One region of the Enterobacter sp. B79-1 genome, then DNA from elsewhere that is predicted to be linked to it. Evidence: predicted binding sites of a transcription regulator. Region 1 holds the regulator's gene; the other holds the start of a gene.

Region 1 (7,763 bases):
TTGAAAGCTTTGTATTACGTGAAGGCACCGATTATGGTGAACAAGAACGTTCGCTCGAACAAAAGGTCAGCGATGTTAAGCGCCAGCTGAAAAGTGGCGACGTGGTGCTGGTGTGGTCCGAACTGCATGAGACGGTCAATATCATGCACCGCAACGCGTTTCACGGCTGATCTGTAAACCTTTCCAGTCAGGGAGTTGCTATGTCTGCCAGACATCCGGTTATTGCCGTAACGGGCTCAAGTGGTGCGGGTACCACCACCACCAGCCTCGCCTTTCGCAAGATTTTCGCACAGCTGAATCTACGGGCGGCAGAAGTGGAGGGCGATAGCTTTCACCGCTATACGCGCCCGGAAATGGACATGGCCATCCGCAAGGCGCGCGATCTGGGCAAACACATCAGCTATTTCGGGCCGGAAGCCAACGATTTCAGCCTGCTGGAACAAACCTTCCGCGAATACGGGCAGAGCGGGACCGGGCAGTCCCGCAAATACCTGCACACCTACGACGAAGCGGTTCCCTGGAATCAGGTGCCGGGGACGTTCACCCCGTGGCAGCCGCTGCCGGAGCCGACCGACGTGCTGTTTTACGAAGGGCTACACGGCGGCGTGGTCACGCCTCAACACGACGTCGCGCGTCACGTAGATCTGCTGGTCGGCGTGGTGCCGATTGTTAACCTTGAATGGATCCAGAAGCTGACGCGTGACATGAGCGAGCGCGGGCATTCTCGCGAAGCGGTGATGGATTCCGTCGTGCGCTCCATGGAGGATTACATCAACTTCCTGACGCCGCAGTTCTCCCGCACCCACATCAACTTTCAGCGCGTGCCGACGGTGGATACCTCCAACCCGTTTGCGGCCAAAACGATCCCGTCGCTGGATGAGAGCTTTGTCGTCATCCATTTCCGCAATCTAGAAGGCATTGATTACCCCTGGCTGCTGGCGATGCTGCAGGGCTCGTTTATTTCGCATATGAATACGTTGGTAGTGCCGGGCGGAAAAATGGGGCTGGCGATGGAGTTAATTATGACGCCGCTGGTCCAGCGACTGATGGAAGGGAAGCAGATCGCGTGAGTTGTTTTGCCCGGTGGCGCTGCGCTTACCGGGCCTACGGTCGTGCTTTTGTAGGGCGGGTCAGCGAAGCGCCACCCGCCAAAAGATTAAGCCTCGATCACTTCATACGAATGCGTGATTTTTACCGCTTTCTCCAGCATTAACGCCACAGAGCAATATTTCTCCGCAGAAAGGTCTACGGCGCGTGATACTGCGGCATCTTTCAGTTCTTTACCGGTCACGATAAAGTGCAGATTAATGTGCGTGAACAGGCGTGGCGCCTCTTCGCGTCGTTCGGAAGTAAGCTTCACTTCGCAATCGGACACATCATGACGACCTTTTTGCAAAATCGACACCACGTCAATTGCGCTGCATCCGCCCGCCGCCATCAGCACCATCTCCATCGGGCTTGGGGCTTTGTCGCCGGAGTTACCGTCCATCAAAATCTGATGTCCAGAAGCGGATTCGCCCAGGAACGTTAAACCTTCAACCCATTTCACACGCGCTTGCATATTCATTAACTCCAACGTTGCATTTTTGGTGACAGATTACGCGTGCATTACATTTCTCGCAACGGAAGGCGACCTGCATCATGCTGAAGCGAGACACCAGGAGACACGCGGCAAAAGCTATGCTAAAACACTCTGGATGCTACAGTAATACATTGACGTTACACATGTATGCAGAGGACATCAAACTTTACTGGCTGCGAAACGTTACGACAGCCGACTTCCCAGGGTATGGGTAAGAATTCGATTGCAACCCCAGAGTCCGGATGCATCTTATGACTCTGGTGACAGCTTATAACAGAGGATAACAGCGCATGGTGCTTGGCAAACCGCAAACAGACCCGACTCTCGAATGGTTCTTGTCTCATTGCCACATTCATAAGTACCCATCGAAGAGCACGCTGATTCACCAGGGTGAAAAAGCGGAAACGTTGTATTACATCGTTAAAGGCTCGGTGGCAGTGCTGATCAAAGATGAAGAAGGGAAAGAGATGATCCTTTCTTATCTGAACCAGGGCGATTTCATCGGTGAACTGGGCCTGTTTGAAGAGGGCCAGGAACGTAGCGCCTGGGTTCGTGCAAAGACAGCATGTGAAGTGGCTGAAATTTCTTACAAGAAATTCCGTCAGCTGATTCAGGTTAATCCTGACATCCTGATGCGTCTTTCTTCCCAGATGGCGCGCCGTCTGCAGGTGACGTCTGAGAAAGTGGGTAACCTCGCCTTCCTGGACGTGACCGGCCGTATCGCGCAGACCCTGCTTAACCTGGCGAAACAGCCAGACGCCATGACCCACCCTGACGGCATGCAAATTAAAATTACCCGCCAGGAAATTGGTCAGATCGTCGGTTGCTCCCGTGAAACAGTGGGCCGTATCCTGAAAATGCTGGAAGACCAGAACCTGATCTCCGCCCACGGTAAAACCATCGTGGTTTACGGAACGCGTTAATTCCGCTCAAACGGCGTGCCATCGCAAGGTGTCACGCCGTTTTTGTCTCTACTCCCCATGTGGCGCAGGCTGATCTATCACCCGGAAGTTAACTACGCACTGCGACAAACGCTGGTGTTGTGCCTTCCTGTGGCCGTGGGCCTGATCCTCGGACACCTCCAGCAAGGTCTGCTGTTTTCCCTCGTGCCCGCCTGCTGCAACATTGCCGGTCTGGACACGCCGCATAAGCGCTTTTTCAAACGCCTGATTATCGGTGGCTGTCTGTTTGCGGGCTGTAGTCTCGCCGTACAGCTCCTGCTTGCCCGTGATATCCCGCTGCCCCTGATCCTGACCGTGCTGGCGATGACGCTTGGCGTGACGGCGGAAATCAGTTCGCTGCACGCGCGCCTGCTGCCCGCCTCGCTGATTGCGGCTATCTTCACCCTGAGCCTCGCCGGGAATATGCCGGTGTGGGAGCCACTGCTGATCTACGCCCTTGGCACGCTCTGGTACGGGGTGTTTAACTGGTTCTGGTTTTGGCTCTGGCGGGAACAGCCGCTGCGTGAATCCCTGAGCCTGCTCTATGTGCAGCTTGCGGATTACTGTGAAGCCAAATACACCCTGCTCACCCAGCATACCGACCCGGAGAAATCCCTGCCGCCGCTGCTGACGCGTCAGCAAAAGGTTGTCGACCTGATTAGCCAGTGCTACCAGCAGCTGCACATGCTTGCCGCCAACAAGAACCACGAATACAAACGGCTGCTGCGCACTTTCCAGGTGGGGCTGGACCTGCAGGAGCATATCTCCGTTAGCCTTCACCACCCGCAGGAGGTACAAAAGCTGGTAGAGCGCAGCCATGCAGAAGCAGTGATCCGCTGGAACGCCCAGACCGTCGCCGCGCGGCTTAGGGTACTGGCTGACGATATTCTCTATCACCGCTACCCCACGCGTTTTAACATGGATAAACAGCTCGGCGCGCTGGAGAAAATCGCCCGTCAGCATCCGGATAACCCGGTAGGCCAGTTTGCCGCCTGGCACTTCAGCCGTATCGCCCGCGTGTTGCGTACGCAGCGCCCGCTTTATCCCCGCGACCTGATGGCGGATAAGCAGAAACGTCTGCCGCTGCTGCCTGCGCTCAAAAGCTATCTGTCACTGAAATCCGCCGCCCTGCGCAACGCGGCGCGGATAAGCGTGATGCTGAGCATTGCCAGCCTGATGGGCATGGCGCTGCACCTGCCTAAACCCTACTGGATCTTAATGACCGTGCTGTTTGTCACGCAGAACGGCTACGGGGCCACGCGAGTGCGTATCTTCCACCGGGCTGGCGGAACGCTAGCCGGGCTGATTATTGCGGGCGTGACGCTTCACTTCCACGTGCCGGAAGGCTATACGCTGGTCGGGATGCTGGCGATCACCATGGTGAGCTATCTGATCATCCGTAAAAATTACGGCTGGGCGATGGTGGGCTTTACGGTCACGGCGGTGTACACCCTGCAGCTGCTCACGCTCAACGGCGAGCAGTTTATCGTGGCTCGTCTGGTCGATACACTGATTGGCTGCCTGATTGCCTTCGGCGGTATGGTCTGGCTGTGGCCGCAGTGGCAGAGCGGATTGCTCAGGCAGAACGCCCATGACGCGCTGGAAGCTGACCAGCAGGCCATTCGCCTGATCCTCAGCGACGATCCGCAGCCCTCCCCGCTGGCGTATCAGCGGATGAAGGTCAACCAGGCGCACAACGCGCTGTTTAACTCGCTCAATCAGGCGATGCAGGAGCCGGGGTTTAACTCGCACTATCTTGCAGACATGAAGCTGTGGGTGACACACAGCCAGTTTATCGTCGAGCACATTAACGCCATGACCACGCTGGCGCGCGAGCACACGATGCTGACGCCGGATCTGGCGCAGCGCTATTTGCAGTCGTGTGAAATTGCGTTGCAGAGGTGTCAGCAGCGTCTGGAGTATGACTCGCCGGGTGAATCGGGTGATTCGAATATTCTGGAAGCGCCTGAAACGCTGACCCACGGGCCGATGAGCACCCTTGAGCAGCATCTGCAGCGCGTTCTGGGGCATTTGAACACCATGCACACCATTTCATCGGTGGCATGGCGTCAGCGCCCGCATCACGGGATTTGGTTAACGCGCCGGTTAAAGCGAACCGAGTATTAGCCTTTAACGATCTTCGCGACCGCCGCGGCAAAGCGGGTTAATCCATCTTCAATATCTATATCTTCCACCACCAGCGACGGCGCAAAGCGCATCACGTCAGGTCCGGCATTGAGCACCATCACCCCTTCGTGCGCGGCGGCGTGCAGGAAATCACGCGCGCGGCCTTTGAACTGCGGCTTCAGCTCGGCGCCAATCAGCAGCCCCATGCCGCGGATCTCGCTGAAAACATCATATTCATCGTTAATCTGCTGGAGATGCTTCACGAACAGCTCACGCTTCGCGCTAACGCCGTTCAGCACCTCAGGCGTATTGATAATATCAAACGCGGCACCCGCCACGGCGCTCGCCAGCGGGTTGCCGCCGTAGGTAGAGCCGTGAGAGCCGACGTGGAACGCAGAGGCAATCTCCTGCGTCGTCAGTACCGCACTCACCGGGAAACCGCCGCCGAGCGCTTTGGCGCTGGTCAGGATGTCCGGCGTCACGCCGTAATGCATGTAGGCAAACAGATCCCCGGTGCGCCCCATGCCGCACTGCACTTCATCAAAGACCAGCAGCGCCTGATGCTCGTCACACAGTTCGCGCAGCCCTTTCAGGAATTCCGGCGTCGCTGCGGTCACGCCGCCTTCGCCCTGAATAGGCTCGACCACCACCGCGCAGGTGTGGTCGTCCATTACCGCTTTCACGGCATGCAGATCGTTAAACGGCACGTGGACAATGTCTGCCGGTTTCGGGCCGAAGCCGTCTGAATACTTCGGCTGGCCGCCAACGGAGACGGTAAAGAAGGAGCGTCCGTGGAAGGCATTGTGGAAGGCGATGATTTTGGTTTTGTACGGGCTGTGGCGCGTGGTGGCGTAGTAGCGCGCCAGCTTAAAGGCGGTTTCGTTGGCTTCGGTGCCGGAATTCATAAACAGCACGCGTTCCGCGAAGGTGGCATCGATGATCTTACGCCCCAGACGCAGCGCCGGTTCGTTGGTGAACACGTTGCTGGTGTGCCACAGGGTTTCGCCCTGGGTTTTCAGCGCCTCCACCAGCGCGGGATGGCAATGGCCCAGCGCCGTCACCGCAATCCCGCCCGCGAAATCAACATACTCTTTGCCCTGCTGATCCCAGACGCGGCTGCCTTTCCCCTTCACAGGGATAAACTCAGCCGGTGCATAAATCGGCAGGATCACTTCATCAAATGTTGCACGGGTAATTGCTGGTTGTTCAGTTGCCATGTCATGACCATCCATTTTTATGTCACAGTGATTGTGAAAATATAATCACAAAATATGCATAAAAAATCACAGCAAGGCAACAGATATTCAGCGATTGAGGAAATTTGCCAGCAGCGCGTGTCCCTGCTCGCTGAGGATGCTTTCCGGATGGAATTGCACGCCTTCGAGATCCCACTCGCGGTGACGGATACCCATGATCTCCTGCGTCTCGCTCCAGGCGGTGACCTCAAAGCAGGCGGGTAGCGTCGGCGGGTCAATGACCAGAGAATGGTAGCGCGTCACGGTTAACGGATTATTTAACCCTGCGAATACGCCCGTGCCGGTGTGGGTGACCGGAGAGGTTTTCCCGTGCATCACTTTCGCAGCGCGCACGATGGTGGCACCAAACGCCTGGGCAATAGCCTGATGGCCCAGGCAGACGCCCAGAATCGGCAGTTTGCCTGCATAGTGGCGGATAACATCCAGAGAAATGCCTGATTCCGAGGGCGTACACGGCCCCGGCGAAATCACGATTTTCTGCGGGGCCAGCGTGTCGATATCGGCCAGGGTGAGGTCATCATTACGGCGGACAACCACCTCTGCACCCAGTTCACAAAAATACTGGTAAAGGTTCCAGGTGAAGGAATCGTAGTTATCAATCAGCAGAATCATGGCGGCTCCCGAAAAAATGCCGCCCTATTCTACTCAGATTCCCGCGCTTCGCTCACTACTTTGGCAAAGATAACGCTCAGCGCGGTCAAATCGCCCATCGCGCCGCTTCGGTTAGCCGCCACCCACTGCTCGGGATCGATATTCCGCCAGTCCAGCGCGTAACCCGCGTGGAGCGCCAGCTGCTCGAAGAAGACGCGTTGGGCAATGCCGTTGCCGCGTATAAAAGGATGCAGCATATTGATTTCACAGTAGTAATGACTAACCTTGTCAACAAAAGCCGCCTTCTCAAGGCCCACAAGATACTTTTCGCTTTCAAGCGCCGCCATCAGCTCGTTGCCCATCTTCTCGATGTACTCGAAATGGCAGAAGGGAATGTCACCCTTAAAAATATCGTCGGTACGGAATTCGCCTGCCCGCTTCATCTCGCTGTGATACAGATGGCGGTGAATCAGGCACAGATGGGGCAACCCGGGCGCGGATGGCCCAAGCTCCAGCGTTTCGATGTGGGGCGCTGAAGGACCATGACCTTTTTCAAGGAGACAACTGGCCTGCAAATTGACGCTACGCTGCTGTTCCCAGAGACGGGATTTTTGCTTGTCGGTGAGTTTTTTCACTTAACGCCTCCCTGAATAGTCCGTTTGCCACAAGTATAAGCAGCAAAACGCGCTTTCGCAGGGAGGGCTACATAACGCGGGCAGAAGAAACCCGCGTTCAGAAGAGTTACGGCAGAACTTTTGCGGAAAGGATAACGATCGGTTTTGACGGGACATTCTGATACGGGCCGACGTCGTGAGTAGGCACCTGAGAAATCTTGTCGGCCACGTCCATCCCTTTCACGATTTTACCGAAGACGGCATAGCCAAAGTCGCGCTGGCCGTGGTCAAGGAAGGCGTTATCCGCCACGTTGAGGAAGAACTGGCTGGTCGCGCTGTCTTTATCTGCGGTACGCGCCATGGAGATAGTGCCGCGCTTGTTCAGCAGGCCGTTGTCCGCTTCGTTTTTAATCGGTGGGTTAGGCTGCTTCTGCTGCATCTGCTCGTTGAAGCCGCCGCCCTGCACCATAAAGCCCGGGATCACGCGGTGGAAAGTGGTGTTGTTGTAGAACCCACTGTTCACGTAGTCGAGGAAGTTTTTCACAGAAACAGGGGCTTTCTGGCTGTTCAGTTCCAGCTCAATATTCCCGGCAGAGGTGGTCAGCAGGACGTGAGGGTCACCCTTGGCTGCCAGCGCAGCAGGGGAAACGGC
Region 2 (7,763 bases), on a different contig from region 1:
TTCCAGTTCTTGTGCGGGACGCCGGGCAGCTCCCGTGGCGGGAATAAACAGTGAGAAAATGGCACCGCGCGGCGTGTTATCAGCAACTTCGATGGCGCCGCCCGCCTGCGTGACGTAGCTTTCAATCAGATACAGGCCAATACCGTGATCGCCGCGCGTTTTGGTGGTAATGCCGCGTTCAAATATTTGTTCACGGATCTCCGGTTTGATGCCAATACCCTGGTCGGCGACTTCGATGATGAGTTCCTGCTCGCTCAGTTTTATCAGCACTTCAACCGGCGCATGCGGAAGCGGTGCGCGCTGCGTCGCTTCAATCGCGTTATCCAGCAAGTTCCCGATAATCGAGATGAGTTCCGATTCAAGCAGCGGCAGGAAAGGTTTATCCATCCGGCAGGCGGGGTCGAAACTCAGCTCCACGCCTTTCTCCCGCGCACGCGCGGCCTTGCCTAACAGCAGGCCGCAGAGCGTCGGGGAGCTAAAGCGCGACGAGATAAAGTCCAGCAGCTCCTGTGCGTGCTCTGACTGCGCCTGAATATAGCCAATCGCCTCTTCATAGCGGCCCATGTGCAGCAGGCCGGAAAGGGTGGTCATCCGGTTGAGCTGCTCGTGGCGCATGATGCGCAGGTTATCAACGTAGCGTTTAACCTGGCTGAGCTGGGCGCTGAGCGTGTCGATCTCATTGCGATCGCGGAAGGTGATCACCCAGCCCTGCAGCGAGTTTTCCAGCATGATCCTTACCCGGCTGGCAATGACCGTAAGATCGTTAAAGCGGCAGATTTCATCATGGGTGTCTTTCGCCAGCATGGTATGCGTATTGAAGAACGGAACAGGATCGATCACCTGGCTAATCAGTTGTCCGCGCAGCTCGCGGGCGGGCTGGCTTAAGCCTAATAACTTGCGTGCCGCCTGGTTGATCACTTCGATGCGCAGATCGTCATCGATAGCGATGACCCCTTCATAGATGGATTCCATCATCGCCTTCTGCTGGCGTACCAGCAGGCCAATTTCGCGTGGCTCCAGCGAGAAGATCTGCTTCTTTATACTGCGGGTGAAAAACCAGGAGAAGATAAACAGGGCGATCAGCAGCAGCACGGCGGCAATCAGAATGTTAACCACTTTATTGACGGTGATGGTATCCAGATAGCTGGTGAGATAGCCCACCGAGACAATCCCCACGACGTGCCCCGCATCGTTAAAAATCGGCGCTTTACTGCGAAGTGAAATACCTAAGCCGCCCTTGCGGATAGTGGTCGTGCTTTTACCCTGCAGAACCTCGTCGTTATCGCCGCCGACCAGCGTTTTTCCCACCCGGTCAGCAAACACCGAATGAAACAAATGCAGCCCTTTATTATCGCCAATCACAATAAAACTGGCGTCGCTGTGGGCCGCTATTTTCTGCATAAAGTCGCTGATGCCATTGATATCTTTCTGTTCGACTTCTTTTCGCAAAGTAGGAATAAGCGCAATTTCTTCGGCCTGTATTTTTGCACGTGCGCTCATTTCCTGATAAAGCTGCCTTCCAACGTCGACGTAATAATATCCACCCAGTAGCGCAAACAGTACCGAGAAAAAAGCGACCAGCGAAATAAACAGCTTGATCTGAAATGACACTTTCATAACTATCACGCCGGGTATCAACAAGGCAGGCTAATATATCATCTTTTCTCGTGGTGACGCCTGCTTTGCAGAAAACTTGTGATCCCTTGCACAGCAGCGCCTGTAAAAGATTTATCCGATACGCCAGGCGTCTTAAGGCTAAATTAATAAATGTTATTTATCTGTTCATTTAAGAAAAGAAACCATTAAAACCACGGAAATAAATAAGGTGTAAATCACATTAAATAAAAGAAACCATTAAAACCATAGCTGCCATTAAAACTTCGCTTTTAATATGCCATTCCTCACATAAAGTAAGCCTTTGTGACTCTAAGCTGAACGCACAAAATAACCAAGGGGCTTATTATGAGCACAACTGACGATTCTTTCTCTGTTACCCACGACCCGATTGAAATTCAGCGACCTTCGCTCAAAGAGCGCTGGTGGCATATTATGGATACCTGGAAAATTGGGATTATTCCTCTGCCGCTGTTCGTTCTGGCGGGCGCGCTGATTGCCATTGATTGCCTGGGCGGAAAACTGCCGAGCGATATCGTGGTGATGGTTGCCACGCTGGCCTTCTTCGGCTTTGCCTGCGGCGAGTTTGGCAAACGCCTGCCGATTGTCGGCAAGCTCGGCGCGGCGGCGATCTGCGCTACCTTTATCCCTTCCGCGCTGGTCTATTACGGCCTGCTGCCGGATGTGGTGGTCGAGTCCACCACTAAGTTCTACAAATCCACCAACATTCTCTATCTCTATATCTGCTGCATTATCGTCGGCAGCATCATGAGCATGAACCGCACGGTGCTGATTCAGGGCTTCCTGCGCATCTTCTTCCCGATGCTATGCGGCGAAATCGTTGGCATGCTGGTGGGGATGGGCGTTGGTCTGGCGCTGGGTCTTGAGCCGTTCCAGATCTTCTTCTTTATCATTCTGCCGATTATGGCGGGCGGCGTCGGGGAAGGGGCAATTCCGCTTTCCATCGGCTATGCCACCCTGCTGCACATGGACCAGGGCGTGGCGCTCGGTCGCGTGCTGCCGATGGTCATGCTCGGCGGCCTGACGGCAATCATCATCTCCGGCTGCCTGAACCAGCTCGGTAAACGTTACCCGCACCTGACCGGTGAAGGCCAGCTGATGCCTAACCGCGCGAATGCCGATGCCACCGTCTCTCAGCCTGCATTTTCCGGCAAAGCGGACGTCACCACTATCGCCTCCGGTGCGCTGCTGGCGGTGCTGCTCTACATGCTGGGCATGCTGGGACACAAGCTGATTGGTCTGCCTGCCCCGGTCGGCATGCTGTTTATGGCGGTGCTGGTGAAGCTCTGCAACGGTGCCTCTCCGCGCCTGCTGGAAGGCTCGCAGGTGGTGTACAAATTCTTCCAGACCTCCGTGACCTACCCAATCCTCTTTGCCGTCGGCGTGGCCATCACCCCGTGGCATGAACTGGTGGCGGCGTTCACCGTCAGCAACCTGCTGGTGATCGTCAGCACCGTTTCCGCACTGGTGGCAACCGGCTTCTTCGTCGGCAAAAAGATTGGCATGCACCCGATTGATGTCGCCATCGTCTCCTGCTGCCAGAGCGGGCAGGGCGGTACCGGCGACGTGGCGATCCTGACCGCAGGCAACCGCATGAGCCTGATGCCGTTCGCCCAGATTGCTACCCGTATCGGCGGGGCGATTAACGTCTCTATCTCACTGCTGATTCTGGGCAACTTCCTCGTTTAAGTTTTCAGGAAAGAACAATGAAACTCGCAAGCTTTTTATACCAGGGAAAACGCAGCTACGGCATCGTCCAGGCCGACGGCGTGATTGATTTAGGCCGCCGTCTCGGCGACCGCTACGGCGACCTCAAGGCGCTGCTGCAGGGCAACGGGCTGGCGCAGGCCACCCGCTATATTAACGACGCGGTGGACGTGCCGCTGAGCGCCATCACCTTCTTACCGGTGATCGTGCAGCCGGAAAAAATCCTCTGCGTGGGCATGAACTACGCCGACAAGCGCAAGGAGTTTGACCAGCATAACCCGGCCCCGACGCTGTTTGTCCGCTTCCCGGATTCACAGACCGGCCACAACGAGCCGGTGCTGAAGCCGCGCCACTCCAGCGAATTTGACTATGAAGGCGAGCTGGCGGTGATCATCGGCAAAGGCGGGGAGAACATCAGCCGCGACGACGCCCTGCGCCACGTGGCGGGCTACAGCTGCTACATGGACGGCTCCGCCCGTGACTGGCAGCACACCTGGTTTACCGCCGGTAAAAACTGGCGTCAGACCGGCGCGTTTGGCCCGTGGATGGCGACAGCGGACGAAATCCCGGACCCGCATCAGCTGGCAATCCGCACCTGGCTGAACGGCCGCATGGTGCAGGAAGACAACACCAGCAGCATGATCCACAAGGTTGCGGAGCTGATCGAGTACATCAGTACCTTTACCCGCCTCAGTCCGGGCGACGTGATCATCACCGGATCCCCGGGCGGGGTGGGTAAAAAGCGTAACCCGCCGCTGTTTATGAAAGAGGGCGATCGCATTGAGGTGGAGATCGAGCATATCGGTCACCTGAGCAACGTGATTATGGAAGCGCCGGCCGTTGGGCTTGCGGCGGCACACTGAGTAAGGCGGCATGAACAGTCAACCCATCGATTTTCGCCACACCCTCGTGGCGAAGCATCCGGAACGCTTAAGCCAGATCCGCTACCTGCTGGCAGACAGCGGCCTTGGCCTGGACAACGACATCACGCTGTTTGTCGAAGCCTGGTCCGGCTCGCAGCTGGTGGGTTGCGCAGGGCTTGCTGCCAACGTCATCAAATGCGTGGCGGTCAACGAGCAGCTTCGCGGCGAGAACCTCAGCGCGCGGCTGCTGGCAGAGGTGGAAAATGCGGCGCTGGAGCGCGGCCATTTTCACCTCTTCCTCTGCACCCGTCCGTGCAACCGGGAGCGCTTTGCCCGCAGCGGCTTCTGGCCGATTGCCCAAAGCGGGAACAACGCGGTGCTAATGGAGAACACCCCGCAGGGGATTGAACGCTACTGCCGTTCCCTGCGCGCGAAGCGCAAGTGCGGGGAGAACATTGGCGCGATAGTGATGAACGCCAATCCGTTCACCCTCGGCCACCGCCATCTGGTGGAGCAGGCGGCGACGCGGTGCGATGCCCTGCATCTGTTCGTGGTGCGTGAAGACGCCTCGTTCTTCCCGTTCAGCGCGCGCCTCGAGATGGTGCGCGCGGGCGTGGCGCATCTGCCGAACGTGGTGGTGCATGAAGGCTCGCAGTACATCATCTCCCGCGCCACCTTCCCGGCCTACTTCCTGAAGGAGACCGGCAGGGTGCAGCAGGCGTGGAGCGAGATCGACGTGCTGATCTTCCGGGACTTTATTGCTCCGGCGCTGGGCATCACGCACCGCTTTATCGGCTCGGAGCCGTTTTGCGATATCACCCGCCAGTACAACCAGACGCTGCACGACCTGCTGGCCTCGCATATCGACGTGGTGGAAATGCCGCGCATCAAGGCCACCGGCAACGCCATTTCGGCCTCGGAAGTGCGCCGCTTACTGAAGACACAGCAGTTTTCCCGGATCCGGGAGATTGTCCCGGACTCCACCTTCGCGCACCTCGAAGCACATTACCGTGCGAGTGCGGAAGTCGCTTAATTACCAGGAATTTATCATGAATATTGTAAGGGAGGCGCTGGCCGGAACGCAGGAGTCCAGCGACCTGATGGTGAAAATCGCTCCCGCTCACGGCGAGCTGGAGATTGTCATCCACAGTGAAGTGATTAAGCAGTTTGGCGAGCAGATCCGCCAGGTGGTCAACGACACATTGCGCGCCATGAACGTGCACCAGGGATTAATCATTATTGAAGACAAAGGGGCGCTGGACTGTGTGATCCGCGCCCGCCTGCAGAGCGCACTGATGCGTGCCGCCGATGAACAGGCCATCAACTGGGGGGCGCTGAAATGAGCAAACTCCGCCGCAGCATGCTGTTCCTGCCGGGTGCCAACGCCGCCATGCTCTCCACCGCCTTTATCTACCGTCCTGACTCCATCATGTTTGACCTTGAGGACGCCGTCGCCCTGCGCGAGAAAGACACCGCGCGCATGCTGGTGTTCCACGCGCTTCAGCACCCGATGTATCAGGATATCGAAACCGTGGTGCGCATTAACCCGCTCAGCACGCCGTTTGGCCTGCTGGATCTGGAAGCCGCCGTGCGGGCAGGCGTGGATGTGATCCGCCTGCCAAAAACCGACACCCCGGACGATATCTACGAGCTGGAAGGCCACCTCGAGCGTATCGAGCAGGCGTGCGGCCGCAAGGTCGGCTCCACCCGCGTGATGGCGGCGATTGAATCAGCCATTGGCGTCATCAACGCCGTGGCGATTGCCCGCAGCTCTCCGCGCCTCATCGGGATTGCGCTGGCCGCCTTTGACTACGTGATGGACATGCAGACCGAGCGCGGCGACGGCACCGAGCTGTTCTACGCCCGCTGCGCCGTGCTGCACGCCGCCCGCGCGGCGGGCATCGACGCCTTCGACGTGGTGTGGTCAGACGTTAACGACGAGGCCGGATTCCTGCGCGAGGTCGATCTGATCCGCAAGATGGGCTTCAACGGCAAATCGCTGATTAACCCGCGCCAGATTGACCTGCTGCACAACGCCTACGCCCCGACTCAGGAAGAGGTGGATCACGCCAAAAGGGTGATTGAGGCGGCAGAAGAGGGCGAGCGTAACGGCCTGGGCGTGGTGTCGCTCAACGGCAAAATGGTGGATGCACCGATTATTAACCACGCGCAGGTGGTGCTGGAGCGCGCGGCGGCCTCCGGCGTGCGTCGGTAAGGATGAGATGATGAATCAGACAGAACTTCTTCACGTGAATTTTCCCCATCTGCGGGACTTAAAACCCTTCGATACCGCCCACAGCGCCACGCCGTGGCTGGCGGACAGCGACGCGAAGCACAGTCGCAAGCTCTGCGCCTCCATTGAAGAGGCGGTGATGCGAAGCGGCCTGCAGGACGGGATGACCATCTCCTTCCACCATGCGTTTCGCGAAGGCGATCGGGTGATCAACACCGTCGTGGCGCTGCTGGCGCGGATGGGTTTCAAAAACCTGACGCTGGCCTCCAGCTCGCTGATGACCTGCAACGACGCGCTGATCGAACATATCGAAAGCGGCGTTATCACCCGGATTTACACCTCGGGGATGCGCGGCAGGCTGGCGGATGCCATCTCCCACGGGCTGATGGACGAGCCGGTGCAAATTCACTCCCACGGCGGGCGCGTGAAGCTGCTCCAGGACGGCGAGCTAAATATCGACGTGGCGTTTCTCGGCGTGCCGTGCAGCGATGAGTTTGGCAACGCCAACGGGACGCACGGCAAATCCTGCTGCGGCTCGCTGGGCTACGCCATGGTGGACGCGCACTTTGCCCGCAAGGTGGTGCTGCTGACGGAAGAACTGGTGCCGTTCCCCAATATGCCCGCCAGCCTGGTGCAGGACCAGGTGGACTACATCGTGCAGGTGGAGAGCGTGGGCGACCCGGCGAAAATCAGCGTCGGCGCGGCGCGCGTCACCAGCAACCCGCGCGAGCTGATGATCGCCCGCTATGCGGCGGACGTCATTGAACACTCCGGCTACTTCAAACCGGGCTTCTCGATGCAGACCGGCTCCGGCGCGGCGGCGACCGCCTGCACGCGCTTTATGGAAGAGAAGATGGAGCGCAGCGGCGTGAAGGCGCGCTTTGCGCTTGGCGGCATCACCGGCAGCCTGGTGGATCTGCACGAGAAGGGGCTGATCGAAAAGCTGCTCGACACCCAGTGCTTTGACGGCCAGGCGGCGGCTTCGCTGGCGCGCAACCCGAACCACGTGGAGATCTCCACTAACGTCTACGCCAACCCCGGCAGCAAGGCAGCAAGCTGCGACCAGCTCGACGTGGTGATCCTCAGCGCGCTGGAAATCGACGTCGATTTCAACGTCAACGTGATCACCGGCTCCGATGGGGTGATGCGCGGCGCGTCCGGCGGGCACTGCGACGTGGCCGCCGCGGCGAACCTGACCATTGTGGTCGCGCCGCTACTGCGCAGCCGTATTCCGACGGTCGTGAAGCGGGTGACCACGCGCCTCACGCCGGGCGAAAGCATTGACGTGCTGGTCACCGACCACGGCATTGCGGTCAATCCGGCGC

Evidence for each region. The regulator CRP, encoded in region 1, controls carbon source genes, mostly activating them, when cyclic AMP is high. The targets are predictions, from matches to a motif close to ATGTGANNNNNNTCACAT.
Region 2: a site for CRP is predicted at 1,821-1,838, ahead of AC2T6E_RS13120 (2-hydroxycarboxylate transporter family protein). Genes of this name have one in related genera too.

Annotation. Positions count from the first base shown of each region.
Region 1 is NZ_JBYAZJ010000009.1:179,173-186,935, reverse strand. It holds gene AC2T6E_RS20690 (YheU family protein) at 1-170, shown strand, start outside; gene AC2T6E_RS20685 (phosphoribulokinase) at 201-1,070, shown strand; gene AC2T6E_RS20680 (OsmC family protein) at 1,157-1,561, opposite strand; gene crp (cAMP-activated global transcriptional regulator CRP) at 1,873-2,505, shown strand; gene AC2T6E_RS20670 (YccS/YhfK family putative transporter) at 2,563-4,650, shown strand; gene argD (bifunctional acetylornithine/succinyldiaminopimelate transaminase) at 4,647-5,867, opposite strand; gene pabA (aminodeoxychorismate synthase component 2) at 5,955-6,518, opposite strand; gene AC2T6E_RS20655 (putative adenosine monophosphate-protein transferase Fic) at 6,548-7,132, opposite strand; gene ppiA (peptidylprolyl isomerase A) at 7,239-7,763, opposite strand, start outside.
Region 2 is NZ_JBYAZJ010000004.1:37,951-45,713, reverse strand. It holds gene AC2T6E_RS13125 (ATP-binding protein) at 1-1,617, opposite strand, end outside; gene AC2T6E_RS13120 (2-hydroxycarboxylate transporter family protein) at 1,963-3,324, shown strand; gene AC2T6E_RS13115 (fumarylacetoacetate hydrolase family protein) at 3,342-4,205, shown strand; gene citC ([citrate (pro-3S)-lyase] ligase) at 4,216-5,238, shown strand; gene citD (citrate lyase acyl carrier protein) at 5,255-5,548, shown strand; gene citE (citrate (pro-3S)-lyase subunit beta) at 5,545-6,420, shown strand; gene citF (citrate lyase subunit alpha) at 6,431-7,763, shown strand, end outside.